Regions from separate parts of the Streptomyces sp. MCA2 genome, predicted to be linked through region 2. Evidence: riboswitches for the same ligand, from Rfam matches in the RefSeq annotation. Region 2 holds a riboswitch; the other holds the start of a gene.
The links. A riboswitch is a leader RNA that binds a small molecule or an ion and turns the genes downstream of it on or off. The one in region 2 is predicted to bind cobalamin.
Positions count from the first base shown of each region.

Region 1: another riboswitch for cobalamin. It lies ahead of M8I34_RS31145 (cobalamin biosynthesis protein); the one in region 2 lies ahead of M8I34_RS02445 (CoA-acylating methylmalonate-semialdehyde dehydrogenase).

Region 1 covers NZ_JAMJFM010000048.1:7,853-14,986, reverse strand. Annotated here, with positions in the region: gene M8I34_RS31155 (putative cobaltochelatase) at 1-1,630, opposite strand, end outside; gene M8I34_RS31150 (cobyric acid synthase) at 1,710-3,314, opposite strand; gene M8I34_RS31145 (cobalamin biosynthesis protein) at 3,325-4,392, opposite strand; cobalamin riboswitch at 4,522-4,675, opposite strand; gene M8I34_RS31140 (hypothetical protein) at 4,878-5,321, shown strand; gene M8I34_RS31135 (caspase family protein) at 5,327-7,134, shown strand, end outside.
Region 2 covers NZ_JAMJFM010000002.1:138,819-145,952, reverse strand. Annotated here, with positions in the region: gene M8I34_RS02465 (DoxX family protein) at 1-178, shown strand, start outside; gene M8I34_RS02460 (DUF4232 domain-containing protein) at 683-1,435, opposite strand; gene M8I34_RS02455 (DM13 domain-containing protein) at 1,998-2,528, shown strand; gene M8I34_RS02450 (oxidoreductase) at 2,775-3,569, opposite strand; gene M8I34_RS41195 (hypothetical protein) at 3,830-3,952, opposite strand; cobalamin riboswitch at 4,148-4,334, shown strand; gene M8I34_RS02445 (CoA-acylating methylmalonate-semialdehyde dehydrogenase) at 4,546-6,045, shown strand; gene M8I34_RS02440 (acyl-CoA dehydrogenase family protein) at 6,051-7,134, shown strand, end outside.

The DNA.
Region 1 (7,134 bases), on a different contig from region 2:
TCCGCTTCCGCGCCGCCATCGAACCGGACGCGTCCACGACGAACAGGACCAGATTGCCCTCCCGCCCCTCGCGTACCGCCTCGCGCAGATCGTCCCGGCGCACCACCAGCCCCCGCCCGCTGCGGCCGCGCGCCCGCTGGTGCGGCGCCGCGGCCTGCACGGTCGCCGCCAGGTGCAGCTTGCCCAGGGCGCCGTGCGGACGCCGGGCACCGGTCGTCCGGCCGTGCGCGGTCCGCGCCCGCGACCTGCGGCCGTCCGCGCCCTCGCCCAGGCCCGGCACATCCAGCCGCCGGGTACGGAACGGCTGGGTGGCGCCGACCGCCGCCTTCTGGCCGCCCGCGCCCGGGGCGCCCTCCTGGGACTGCTCGGGAGCGGCCGGCTGCTCCTGCCGCTCGGGGGCCTCCGGGGCCTCGGGGCCGTCGGGGGCCTGGGGAGCCTCCTGCTCCTGCTGGTGCGGGAGTTCGGGGCGCTCCGTACGGGGATCCTCCTCCGGCCCACCGTCCTGCGGCGGCTGTCCGCCGCCGTCCGGACCGCCCCCGTCGGGGCCGCCGTCCGGCCCGTCCGGGTCCGGATCGTCCTCGCCGTCCGTGCCCTCGTCCGCCCCGCCGAACTCCTCCAGCGTGCGGTCGAGCTTGTCCTCGTCCAGGCCGGGCGCGTCGAAGGGGTTACGGCGCCGGCGGTGCGGCAGCGCCAGCAGCGCCGCCTGCCGCACGTCCTCCTCCAGGACGTCCGTCCGCCCGGCCCATGCGGCCAGCGCCGTGGCGGTACGCGCCATCACGATGTCCGCGCGCATCCCGTCCACCTCGAACGCCGCGCAGGTCGCCGCGATCTGCCGCAGCGCCGCGTCCCCCAGCGTCACGCCCGGCAGCAACTCCCGTGCCGCGGCGATGCGGTGGCGCAGCTCGTCCTCCTCGGCCGCCCAGCGTGCCGCGAAGCCCGCCGGATCGGCGTCGTACGCCAGCCGGCGCCGGACCACCGACACCCGCTGGTCGGGCTCGCGCGAGGCGGCGACCTCGACGGTGAGCCCGAACCGGTCCAGCAACTGCGGCCGCAGCTCGCCCTCTTCGGGGTTCATGGTGCCGACGAGCAGGAACCGGGCCGCATGCCGTACGGACACCCCCTCGCGCTCCACGTACGAGGCGCCCATGGCGGCCGCGTCCAGCAGCAGGTCCACCAGATGGTCGTGGAGGAGGTTGACCTCGTCGACGTACAGGATGCCGCGGTGCGCATCCGCCAGCAGGCCCGGCTCGAAGGCCTTCACGCCCTCCGACAGCGCCCGCTCGATGTCCAGCGCGCCGACCAGCCGGTCCTCGGAGGCGCCGACGGGCAGTTCGACCATCCGCGTCGGGCGGTCCTCGACGGCACCCGTCTCGTGCGGCCCGTCGGGGCAGCCGGGGTCGGGCGCGTCGGGGGCACAGGCGAAGCGGCAGCCGCCGACCACGTCCACATGCGGCATCAGCGCCGACAGCGCCCGCACGGCGGTGCTCTTGGCGGTGCCCTTCTCGCCGCGGACCAGTACACCGCCCACCGCGGGGCTGACCGCGTTCAGCAGCAGCGCCAGCCGCAGATCGTCCATCCCGACCACCGCGGTGAACGGGTACTGCGGAGTCGTGTTGTGAGCGGTTGTCATGCTGTGTCGTCCTCCTGGTCGTCGGCCGGCTGCTCTGCTGCGTCTTCTGCGTCCGTCGCGGTCCTCCGTTGCGTACCCGTCATGGCGCTCCCGGAGGCACGAACGGCAGCCCCTCCGGAACCCCTTCCTCGATCAGCCGGAGCAGCGCGGCGGTGTCCGCGTGCTCCTCGATCAGATCGCCCAGCCGGTCCAGCTGCTCCTCGCGCAGGGTGGCGAAGCTGGTGTCGGGGGCGGGCACGAACGCCCGGCCCGCGTCCGCCGCGACCCGCCGCAGGAAGGCCCGCCGGAAGCTGTCGCTCTCCAGCGAGCCGTGCCAGTGCGTGCCCCATACGGAGCCGGCCCGGCAGCCGTCCAGGCCGCGTCCCCGGCCGTCGGAGATGAACTCCTCGTCCCCGCCGGTCACTTCGGCGACCCCGTGGTGGATCTCGTAGCCCGCCACCGGCTCGCCCAGCGCCTCGCCGACCGGCCGCGCCAGGGTCTTCTCCGCCGCGAACCGCACCCGTACGGGCAGCAGCCCCAGCCCGTCGACCGTGCCGGCCTTTGACTCGATGTCGTCCTCGATGCGCTCGCCCAGCATCTGGTACCCGCCGCAGATGCCCAGCACCGGGCGGCCCTCGGCGGCCCGCCGGGCGACCGCGTCCGCCAGCCCGCGCTCACGCAGCCACTCCAGCGCCCGGACCGTGCCCCGGGTCCCCGGCAGCACCACCAGGTCCGCGTCGGCCAGTTCCTCGGCCCGGTCCACGAACCGCACCACCACGCCCGGTTCCGCGGCCAGCGCGTCCACGTCCGTGAAGTTCGACATCAGCGGTACGGCGGCGACCGCCACCCGCAGCACCTCCGCGCCGTGCGGCGGCGTCACCACGCTCTCACGCACCGCGCCCCGCAGCGACACCCTCAGGCCGTCCTCCTCGTCGATGCCGAGACCGTGGGAGAAGGGCAGCACCCCCAGCGTCTGCCGTCCGGTGAGGCCGCGCAGCATCTCCAGTCCCGGCTCCAGCAGCGTCACATCGCCCCGGAACTTGTTGACCAGATACCCGGCGACCAGCGCCTGGTCCTCCTTGGACAGCAGCGCGGTGGTGCCGAAGAAGGAGGCGAACACCCCGCCACGGTCGATGTCACCGACCACCATCACCGGAATACGGGCGGCCCGCGCCAGGCCCATGTTCACGATGTCGGTACGCCGCAGATTGATCTCGGCGGGGCTGCCGGCGCCCTCGCAGATCACCGCGTCGTACGTCCGCCGCAGCTCCTGGAGGCAGTCGGTGACCGTGCCGAGCAACTCCTCCCGGCGCCCGGCATACAGCGCCTTCCCGGCGGACGACCCCCCGGCCTCCCCGAAGTACCCCCGCGCGCTGAGCTCACCCACCGGCTTCCCCAGCAGCACCACCTGGCTGCTGCGGTCGCTGCCGGGCTTGAGCAGTACGGGATTCATCAGCGCGGTCGGCTCCACCCGCGCCGCGGCGGCCTGCATCGCCTGGGCCCGTCCGATCTCCGCGCCCTCGCGCGTGACGAACGAGTTCAGCGACATGTTCTGCGCCTTGAACGGCGCTACCCGGACGCCCTGCCGGGCCAGCCAGCGGCAGATGCCCGCCGTCACCACGCTCTTGCCGGCGTCGGACGTCGTACCGGCCACCAACAGGCCACCGCCGACGGCCCCTCCGGATGCCTTGAACCGCCCGTTCACCGGGTCCTCCTCATGCGCCGGGACCCCGGCTGTCGTGAACCGTACGCGCCACCGCACCCGCGGCCCTGCGCGTCACTGCACCTGCGGACGGGCGGGCCGTACGCAGCAGGGCCCGCCGCACGGCGCCGAACGCCGGCCGCGCGGCCACCGTCGTCACCAGCGCCAGCGCGCTCACCCGGCGCGAGAGCCGCACCGCCCGTTCGATGTCGGCCACCGCGACCGGCGGCGCCCCCTCGTTGAGCACCGGACGGTGTTCCACCCGCCCGCCGTACGCCAGCGTGCCGCCCAGCCGTACGCCCAGCGCGCCCGCGAACGACGCCTCCACCGGGCCCGCGTTGGGGCTCGGGTGCGCGCCGCCGTCCGCCCGCCAGGCCCGCAGCGCACCGCGCCGGTCGGGGCCCGCGAGCACGGTCAGTGCGGCGGTCAGCCGGGAGCCGGGCCAGCCGGCGAGATCGTCGAGCCGGGCCGAGGCCCAGCCGAAGCGGAGGTGGCGCGGCGACTTGTGCCCCACCATCGCGTCCAGGGTGTTCACCGCCCGGAACGCCACCAGGCCGGGCACCCCGCCCAGCGCGCCCCAGACGAGGGCGCCCACCACCGCGTCGGAGGTGTTCTCGGCGACCGACTCCACCACCGCGCGGGCCATCTGCGGCCCGTCCAGCGCCTGCGGATCGCGCCCGCACAGATGCGGCAGCCGCTCCCGTGCCACGTCCAGATCACCCGCCGTCAGCGCCCCGCCGACGGCCCGCGCCTCCCGGCCGAGCGAGGTGCCGCCCAGCACGGCCCAGACCGTCGCCGCGGTCAGTGCGACCCGGGCGCCGTTGCGGAGGGGGGACGGGGAAACGGCAGCGCCCTGCACGGCACGCTGGAGCAGCGCGGCGCCGGCGGCGGCACCGCCCGCACACACCACGGCATGCGCCGCCCCGTATCCGCGGTGATCGCGCCACAGCCGGCGCTCGACGGCGCCCGCGGCCCGGCCGAAGGCGGCCACCGGATGGCCGCGCCGGGGGTCCGCCGCGATCAGGTCGGCGAGAAAGCCGAGGGCCGCGCCACACACATATCCCGCGTGTTCGCCGCGCATCGGATCAGACGTCCGTCATGCCTCGAAGGGCCCCTGCGGCAGCGGGCAGTGGAGATCTGGCAGGGCGGCCGGGCATGGCGGTATGTCCTCACTCAGGGTCCGCGCCCTGGCTCGACGTGACGGCGACAAGAGTCTCCTGGCTCCCCGGATCGGCGAGTCCTCCGGCCTTCCAGTCCCGGTGTACGTCATCGGACGTACGCGAGGCGGACCGTGGCCTTCGTTGGAGGAACGCTCCCCGGTGACAGTGGCGGGACCGCGCCGGATTCTCACCGGACTTCCTCATCTGTCGCCGAATGGCTCCGGCAGTCCACCACGCCCCGCGAATGCCCGTCAACTCACCCTTGACCTGCGACGCTGTCCTGTGGCACGGGCTGTGGCGCACGCCACAGCGTGGCAGCCACGTCACAGACGGTTGCCCCCGCCCCTGATCTCACGTCACTATCTGGTGCACGGCGGCGACGGGGCCGCCGGAAGGGGGCCGGGGGATGCCGCAGAGCGCTGACCGCCACGAGATCCGTATCAGGATCACGGGCACGAACAATCCTGACCAGGACATCGAGGACCTCAAGGCGTGGCTGGAGCGCGAACCGTGGCTGGACCGGAGCCGCCACGACTGGCTGCTGCGCCCGCGGCCGCAGGACGAGAGCGACGACGGCCCCGGTGACATGGCCGTCGGCGTCGACGACCTGATCCTGGTCATCGTCGGCGCCGTCGCCGCCGAGATGACCAAAAGTCTCACCATCGCCCTTCAGGAGTGGCTGCGACGGCGCCGGGAGGAACGCGACACCGGCGAGCGGCCCACCGTCGCGGTCGGGAGCGGCGACGGGGACCTGCGCGCGCTCGGCGACGCGGGCCCGGGCGCCGTGGCCCCCGAACACCCCGATCCCGGCAGCCCGGCAGACGGGAGCGGCCGCACCGCCGGGGACTGAGCCGGATGTCCGAATACGACGCACGGGGCAAGGTCAACCGGGCGCTGCTGATCTGTGTCGACGACTACCGCACGCTGCGCCCGCTCCCCGCGGTGAAGGACAACGCCCGGGAACTGGAGCGGGCCCTGCTCGCCCCCGGCACCGATCTGTTCACCAAGGGCGAGGTCGTCACCTGCCGGCCTCAGGAGCCCTGGGAGGTGGAACAGGCGCTGGACACCGTCGTCCAGGAGGCGCGCGGGCTGCTGCTGGTGTACTTCTCCGGCCACGGCCGGGTGGGCCGCGACGGCGGCAATCTGCAACTGATGGTCGGCGCCTCGGAACGGCGTCACAAGACCGTCTCCTGGCAGGACACCGTGCTGTCCTATCTGGACAACGCGCGGGCCGACCGGATCGTGATCGTCCTGGAGTGCTGTTACGCCGGCAACGCGAGCGAGGCCTTCCACTCCTGCCGCAACCCCACCTCGCTGCTGATGGCCGCGCAGCCCAACCGCCGTATCTTCAGCGGCGAGGAGCCCACCGGGGGCAGCGTCTTCACCCGCGCCCTGGTGCAGACCCTGGAACGGGGCATCCCCGGCAAGCGGTTCGTCACCTTCGAGGACCTCGTCCGGGCACTGCGCGAGCAACTGGCCGGTGAACGGACGCCGATGGGCGATGTCTGGGAGCCGCGCTCGGCGAAGCAGAACACCGTCGACGACGTCATCCTGTCCTTCGCCACTCCCGAGGACCGCCCGCCGACCCCGCTGCGGATCCGCTTACGCCGCTGGCTGAAGTCGTACTTCCGGCACTGGCCCAGACTCCTGCTGATCCTGGCGATCATCTTCGTCCCGGCCACCACGGGCGTCGTGCTGCTCCAGCTCGCGGACGGCGCGGCGCCCTGCCCGCCCGCCCTCGAACTGCGGCTGCTCACCGCCCCCGAGGCCGAACCCGCGCTGCGCCAGGCGGCCTTCGACTACGAGATGTCCCAGGCCAACACCCGGCCCCTCAGCGGCGAGGGCGACCTCCCCGACGGCTGCCGGCGCGCCCAGATCACCGTGTACTCCGCCGCCAAGGACCAGGTCGACCAGGGCTTCGCGGCCGCCGACCGCTGGCAGGGCGAGGCACACGGCACCGGCAAGGAGCGGCCGGGCGACCAGGGCATCGACCCCCTCCACCGGCCGGGACCGCAGCCCGACATCTGGATCCCGGAATCCACCGCCGACTACTACGAGGCCCGCCGCGGCATGCCCGCCACGGGCTCCCCCGCGACCCTGCACTACGCCGCCCCGGTCGCCTACACCCCCCTGGTCGTCGGCATCCCGGCGCGCCGGCGGCTGGACGACGTCGAACCGGCCGGCGCCTCCTGGCAGGAGCTGCTCGCCGGAACCGACAGCACCCACCACGACCTCAAGCTCCTGCGGCCGAGCCCCGTGCTGTCCGGCACCGGTCTGCTGCACACCCTCGGCCTCTACCTCGCCCACGACGGCTCGGGCACCGCAACGGGCGCGCCCGACCTCACCCTCGCCCGGCACGCCGAGGAGCGGCTCGCCGCCCCGGGCAGCCAGTACGCGGGCAGCACCGAACTGCTGTGTTCGCTGCGGCCCGACACCGACGCCGCCGGTTCCGTCGACCGGACCAGGTCCGCGCCCCTGGTGTCGGAGAAGTCCCTCGCCGACTACAACCTGGGCCGCGCCACCGGCAGTTGCCCGGCCCTGGACGCCCCGCTCCCGCTGCGCGCCCGCTACGTCGCCTACTACCCCGCGAACGTCCCCGCGCTCGACCACCCCCTGGTCCGCGTCGACTGGCAGGGCGCCACGGACGCCACCCCGCGGCAGGC
Region 2 (7,134 bases):
GCCGCCGGCGACCGGCATCGCGCCTTGGCTGGCTCTGGCCGCGGCCATCGGGTTCGTGCTCCTACAGATCGGTGCGATCACCGTGCACCTGACCGGCGAAGACCGCCAGGTCATGCTCAACGTCGGGCTCATCGCCACTGCCGCTGTGACCATCTGGCCGGCCACCAGCTGGCTGTGACCGAGCAGAACTCTCGACCGGCAGATGCGCTGTCAGTTGATTGTCAGTCGCTCCCTTGCATGCCGAATGGCCTGGGAAGCGCCGTGCCCTGACCAACGGCCGCGGATGCCGCTGCCGGCGTCGTTGACCGGCGGCCACCGCAATGGGGGGCGGCGATCCGGCGTCTGGGGCGGGGGCCCGTGAAGCGGAAAGTCCGCTGCCCTGGTGCGTCACACCGGGGCAGCGGACTTTCTTGGCGCAGGCGCAGGCGCAGGCGCAGGCGCAGGCGCTGGGCGGGACGAGTCCTCGCCGGGTGGAGAGCAGTCAGCGGCTGTAGATGGCCATGATGGGGTCGCTGTCGTCGCAGCACACCTCGTGGTAGCCGTTCGCCTGGGCCTGCGGGAGTTGCTCCGCTTCGCACGCCGCCTTCGAGGGGTACTTCGGGCACCGACGGGGACTGAGCTGGTCCCGCTTGGTCCCGCTCAGAGATCTTCTTGGCTCATGTCCAGGGCAGTGCCCAGGTGGTCAGCCGATGGGGTTGACGAAGGTGGCCGGGTGGGTGGCGCCGGTCTGGTCGACGAGCGGACCCCAGGGCCACTTCAGGGTCAGCGCGGTGGTCTCGTTCGGCGGGGTGACGACCGCGGAGGCGGGCATCCAGGGGTGCGCCTCGTCCTTCCTGGCCATGGCGAGGTTGATCGTGAAGTCGGTACTGTCCCCGGGCTCCAGGGTGATCGAGCTGTGCTTGGCCGACGAACGGCGCAGCGACCAACTCTGACTGCCGTTCTCGGACTTGAGGTCCACGCCCGGGAATCCGCCGATCTTGCAGGTGCTGCTGCCCTTGTTGGTCAGCACGATGCTGGTGGTCGTCGCACCGTCCGCGTCCGGGGTTGCATCGCCGCCTGTGGCGAACGACGCCTTGAGGCCGGAGGTGTGGCAGCGCTGGACGCCCGAGCCCGACCCACCACCGGTAGCCGCCTGCGCGCCGCCCGGCTGCTTGCCCGCAGCGCCCGCCTTGGCCTCGACCTTCGCGTCGACTTTGGCGTCGACCTCGGCACCGGGGCCCGCCTGGCCATCGGAGCCCTGGGCCCCGGCGGAGGAGCCCGCGCCGCCGGACTCTGCGGCGGCCACGCCCGTGTCCGTGCGGCCCGCGGGCTTGGCGCCGGCGGCGTCCGAGCCGGAGCAGGCGGTCAGGGTGAGGCCGGCGGCTGCGGTCAGGGCCGCGGCGGCAATGCGCAGCGTGCGGCGACGAGCGGTACGGGCGGTGGTGGTGGCGCTCATGTGGTGTCCCCCGGGGCAGTCGGTGTCGTTGGCTCTTCGGTACGTCACCCACTTTGGTCTGGGCCACTGTTGCGAGGCTGCTGCTCCACTAACGTCCGGCTAACAGGGGCGTGATGAGGGGAAGGACGTCAAGGAGAACCCGAAGAGGCAGGCGTAGCCGCCTAGTTGGGAAGAAAACGCCCAGCCGCTTGCGGAAGCAGGGGCATCCGACAGGCCCTACAAGCGCCCGACAGGCCCGACAGCCAAGGTCATAGCCATAGCCACAGGCGTCCCGCCCCACAGCGACCGGAACGGTCAGGACACTCAGCAGTTACGCGACCCCTCGGACACCTCCAAGGCCTCCCAGAGCGGGGGCGGGGCGGGGCGAGGACAACCATGCGGAACCTAGGGCCTGACCATGGGCCGCTCCCTCCGCAGCCCGGCCGGGACTGCGGGCCTGACTGGTTACCGGTGTCTTACGAGGCGCCCTTCCCCACGCCCCGACGGGGTGGCTGCGGGTTTGCTGTACGCATGAGGGGCCCGCCGATAGCGGTCGGCCCCCTGTCCCCTTCAGGAGGCCCTGGTGTCCCGAGTGTCCCGCCGTACCGTCGTGCCCCTCCTTCTCGTGCTGGTGGTCGTCGCCGGAATCGGGCTTTATCTCTTCCAGCCTTGGAAGGCGTTCACCGACACCACGGTGAACGAGGCGTTGCCCACGGCATCCGCCCCCGAAGTGAAGGGCGGGGAACCGTCGATGAAGAGCACGAGACCGAAGGACCTCGCCGAAGGCCGCTTCGTCACCCACGAGCACGACACCAGTGGCACCGCCCGTACGGTCCGGCTGGCGGATGGCGGCCAAGTGCTGCGGCTGGAGGACCTCAAGACCTCCGAGGGGCCGGATGTACGCGTCTATCTTTCGGCCCGGGCCGCCGATGCGGCCAAGGCCGGGCTCGATGACGGGGCAGTCGCGCTGGGGAAGCTCAAGGGGAACCTCGGAAGCCAGAACTACACCGTCCCGGCCGGCACGGACCTGTCGAAGCTCCGCAGCGTCGTGATCTGGTGCGAGCGGTTCTCGGTCTCCTTCGGCGCCGCCGATCTCGCCCCGGTGTCCGGCTGACCCGTTGAACATCTGGATATGCACACGCGTAGCGGCTCTGCCACAACGTCTGCGAAGCCACCTCGGTGGCGGCCGGTGGCAGCCATTGGCGGCTTGATACCCGCTCCCACAGCAGACTGCGATACGTGTCGTAGTTGTAGTCCCGGTCGGCGAACGGCCGCTTCGGTCGGTGGCGTGGGCGATCGCGCCCGTCTTGGCTTCCTCGGCGGCAACGGACCTGCCCACCGTCCTTCGCCCGAGCCCCTGTCAGGTGGTCTTGATCTGGCCTCCGTCGATGACGAATTCGGCGCCGGTGATGTTGCCGGCACGCGGGGAGGCCAGGAAGGCAACGAGGTCGGCCACCTCCTGGGGTTCGGTGATGCGTCCGGTGGAGATGCCCATCTGCTGGGGTACGACCTGGTCCAGGGCCTCCTGTGCCGTGCCGCCCGCACTGGCCGCGACGGTGTCGGCGAAGGCGCCGGGGGCAGTCCAGAACGGGGTGCGTACGGGGCCGGGAGCGACGGCGTTGACGCGGACGCCACGGGGAGCGAACTCCTCCGACAGAGCTTTGGTGAGGTTGCTCAGGGCGGCCTTGGCCGCTGAATAGTCCACCACCATGGGGAACGGCAGGCGGGCGTTGACCGAGCTGATGTTGACGATCGCGCCCTCGCCGTGGGCCAGCAAGTGTGGCAACGACGCACGGCTGGCGCGCACCGCGCTCAGGAATGTCATGTTGAGGGCGTGCGTCCACGCTGCGTCATCGACGTCGAGGAAGCTGGAGCGTGGGTTGGTGGCGCCGACGTTGTTGACCAGCACGTCGATCCGGCCATGTCGGTCTGCTGCCTCCTGGGCCAGCGTGTCGGCACCGTTGGCGTCGGCCAGATCCACGGAGTGGAAGGTGACGTCGTATCGCTCGCGCAGGGCTGCCAGCTCAGTGGTTTCCGTACGGCTGCCGACCACCACGCGCGCGCCCTCACGGCCGAGTGCCTCGGTGACGGCCAGCCCGATGCCCTTGCTGCCTCCAGTGACAACGGCGACCTTGTCCGTCAGGTTCAGCTCCACCGGGATCTCCTCCTGCGTCACGCTTCCAGCATGAATAAATGCGTCTGAATCGGTCGTACTGGGTGAGTGTCCGCTCTCGTTTCGGAGCAGCCCCGTCGCCACGCGGCCTGCGCTGAGGATTCCCGCCCACCAGCACCCTTCGGGGGCCTTGGGACCTCACGGTTCCGTCGGCGGTCGGGTCGTGACGGCGGGGTCGCCGGACACCTCCTGACGCAGCACCGGCTGGGGGTGTTCTCGTAGAGCCGGTCGTCGAACATCAGCTAATGCCCGGGTCGGCTGTTGCCGAACCACTGGTGGGCCAGTTCATCGGCGATCAGGCGTTCCGAGGTGCGTGCGCCGTCGAGGTGGTTGGTGCCGAAGGTAGTCGTGCCCTGGGCCTCCACCGGGAGACCGGTTCGCGAACCGCAGACGACGGGGCCGTGCCGGAGGCCGCCTGCCGGCCTTCGACAAGACCGCCACCCTCCACCAAGCAGCACCCCACCTCGCAACCATCCACATCTGGACCGCACGACGACCCGAAAGAAACGGCCTGGGTCCCCTGGTGCGGCGGGGCGGGGTGGACTTACTAGGACGTCCAACTATATGTTCGTGGGCAAGGCCCGCGGTGCAGGGAAGCCGGCGTGAATCCGGCGCGGTCCCGCCACTGTGACCGGGAAGTGTGCTCTTCGAGCAGGACAGGCCACTGACGGAGAAGTCCGTCGGGAAGGCCGGAGGGCGCGCGCTGATCCGGGAGTCAGGATACCGGCCGCGGGGTGTTCCGTGTTGTCCACGAGGATGGAGCAGACACGCATGGCACCGGTCCGTACCCACGACCCAGGTGATCCGGCGGAGCAAGCGGTGGCGCACGCCAACCCCTAGTTCCGCGACGGCTCTTCGGCCTTCGCGTCCCACGGCCTGCCCGTACGCGCACCCCACCGGGTGTGGTCTGCGGCCTGCCGTGCCATCCCCGGATCGCACCTGACGAGAGCAGGCTCTCATGGTCCGTGAACTGACACATTTCATCGGCGGCAAGCATGCACCGGGAACGTCGGGGCTCTTCTCCGACGTGTACGACCCCAACACCGGCCTGGTCCAGGCCCGTGTCCCGCTGGCCGGGCGGGCCGACACCGAGCGGGCAATCGCCGACGCCGAGTCGGCACAGCAGGAGTGGGGCGAGTGGAATCCGCAACGCCGCGCCCGGGTCCTGCTGAAGTTCCTCCAACTCGTCGACGGGGAGCGGGAGTCGCTGGCCCGGCTGCTCTCCGCCGAGCACGGCAAGACCGTCGCCGACGCGCACGGTGACCTTCAGCGCGGCCTGGAGGTCGTCGAGTTCGCCGCCGGGATCCCCCATCTGCTCAAGGGGGAATTCACCGACAACGCGGGCGGCGGTATAGACGTCCATTCGCTGCGCCGTCCGCTCGGTGTCACGGCCGGCATCACCCCGTTCAACTTCCCCGCGATGATCCCGCTGTGGAAGGCGGCGCCGGCCATCGCCTGCGGCAACGCCTTCATCCTCAAGCCGTCGGAGCGCGATCCGTCCGTACCGCTGCGGCTCGCGGAACTCTTCCTGGAGGCCGGTCTGCCGCCCGGTGTGCTGAATGTGGTCAACGGCGGTAAGGAGGCGGTCGACACGCTCCTTGCGGATCCCCGCGTGCAAGCCGTCGGCTTTGTGGGCTCCACCCCGATCGCCGCCGACATCTACGCCACCGCCGCCGCGCACGGCAAGCGCGCCCAGTGCTTCGGGGGCGCCAAGAACCACATGATCGTGATGCCGGACGCCGATCTCGACCAGACCGTCGACGCCCTGATCGGCGCCGGGTACGGATCGGCCGGCGAACGCTGCATGGCGATCTCCGTTGCCGTTCCCGTGGGGGAGGACACCGCCGATCGCCTGGTCGCCCGCCTCAAGGATCGTATCGCCATGCTGCGGATCGGTGCCTCCGATGACCCGGACGCCGATTTCGGTCCGCTGGTGAGCCGGGACGCCCTCGACCGGGTACGCCGCTACGTCGACATCGGCGTCACCGAAGGAGCCGAACTCGTCGTAGACGGGCGCGACTTCACACTCCCCGGGTATGAGAACGGGTTCTTCGCGGGTGCCTCGCTCTTCGACCGGGTCGCCCCCGCGATGCGGATCTACCGGGAGGAGATCTTCGGCCCGGTCCTCTGTGTGGTGCGCGCCGCCGACTACGAGGAGGCACTGCGGCTGCCCAGCGAGCATCCGTACGGCAACGGGGTGGCGATCTTCACGCGGGACGGGGACACGGCCCGTGACTTCACCCGCCGCGTCAACACCGGCATGGTCGGCGTCAACGTACCGATTCCGGTCCCTGTCGCCTACCACACCTTCGGCGGCTGGAAGCGGTCCGGCTTCGGCGACCTGAACCAGCACGGACCGGACGCGATCCGCTTCTACACCCGCACCAAGACCGTCACCTCGCGCTGGCCCTCCGGGGTCAAGGAGGGCGCGAGCTTCACCATCCCGACGATGGGATGAGCCCGATGAACAGTACTCTCACCAAGGACCAGCTCGCCCTGGCCGAGGTCACCCTCGACTTCACCGAGGAACACCTCACGCCGCACGCCGTCGCCTGGGACCGCGACAAGCACTTCCCCGTCGATGTCCTGCGCAAGGCCGCCGGCCTCGGCCTCGGCGGTGTCTACGTGCGCGAGGCATCCGGCGGCTCCGGCCTCACCCGCAGCGACGGGGCACTCATCTTCGAGGTCCTGGCGACCGGCTGCCCGTCCATCGCCGGTTACCTCTCCATCCACAACATGGTCGCCTGGATGATCGACCGGTACGGCGACGAGGGGCAACGCGTCCGCCGGCTGCCGGATCTGTGCTCCATGGAGGCGCTGGGCAGCTACTGCCTGACCGAACCGGGCGCCGGATCGGACGCCGCGGCACTGCGCACCCGCGCCGAACGCGACGGCGACCACTACGTCCTGAACGGAGTCAAGCAGTTCATCTCCGGAGCAGGCGCGGCGCAGGTCTATGTCGTGATGGCGCGCACCGGCGGGGGAGGGCATGACGGGATCTCCGCGTTCGTCGTCGAACGGGACGACCCTGGACTGTCCTTCGGGCCCAATGAACAGAAGATGGGCTGGAACGCGCAGCCCACCCGGCAGGTGATCCTCGACGACGTACGCATCCCGGCCGACCGCCTGCTCGGGGCCGAGGGGGAGGGCTTCCGCATCGCCATGTCGGGCCTCAACGGCGGCCGCCTCGGCATCGCCGCCTGCTCCTTGGGCGGCGCGCAGAACGCATTGAACCGCAGCCTGTCCTACCTCGCCGACCGGGAGGCGTTCGGCGCTCCTCTCCTGGACGCGCAGGCGCTCCGGTTCCGGCTCGCCGACATGGCGACCGAGCTCGCCGCGGCCCGCGCCCTGGTACGGCAGGCCGCCGACGCGCTGGACCGTGACGACCCGCAGGCGCCGCAGCTGTGCGCCATGGCCAAGCGGTTCGCCACGGACACCGGCTACTCCATCGCCGACCGGGCACTGCAAATGCACGGCGGCTACGGCTATCTCAGCGAGTACGGCATCGAAAAGATCGTCCGCGACCTTCGGGTCCACCAGATCCTGG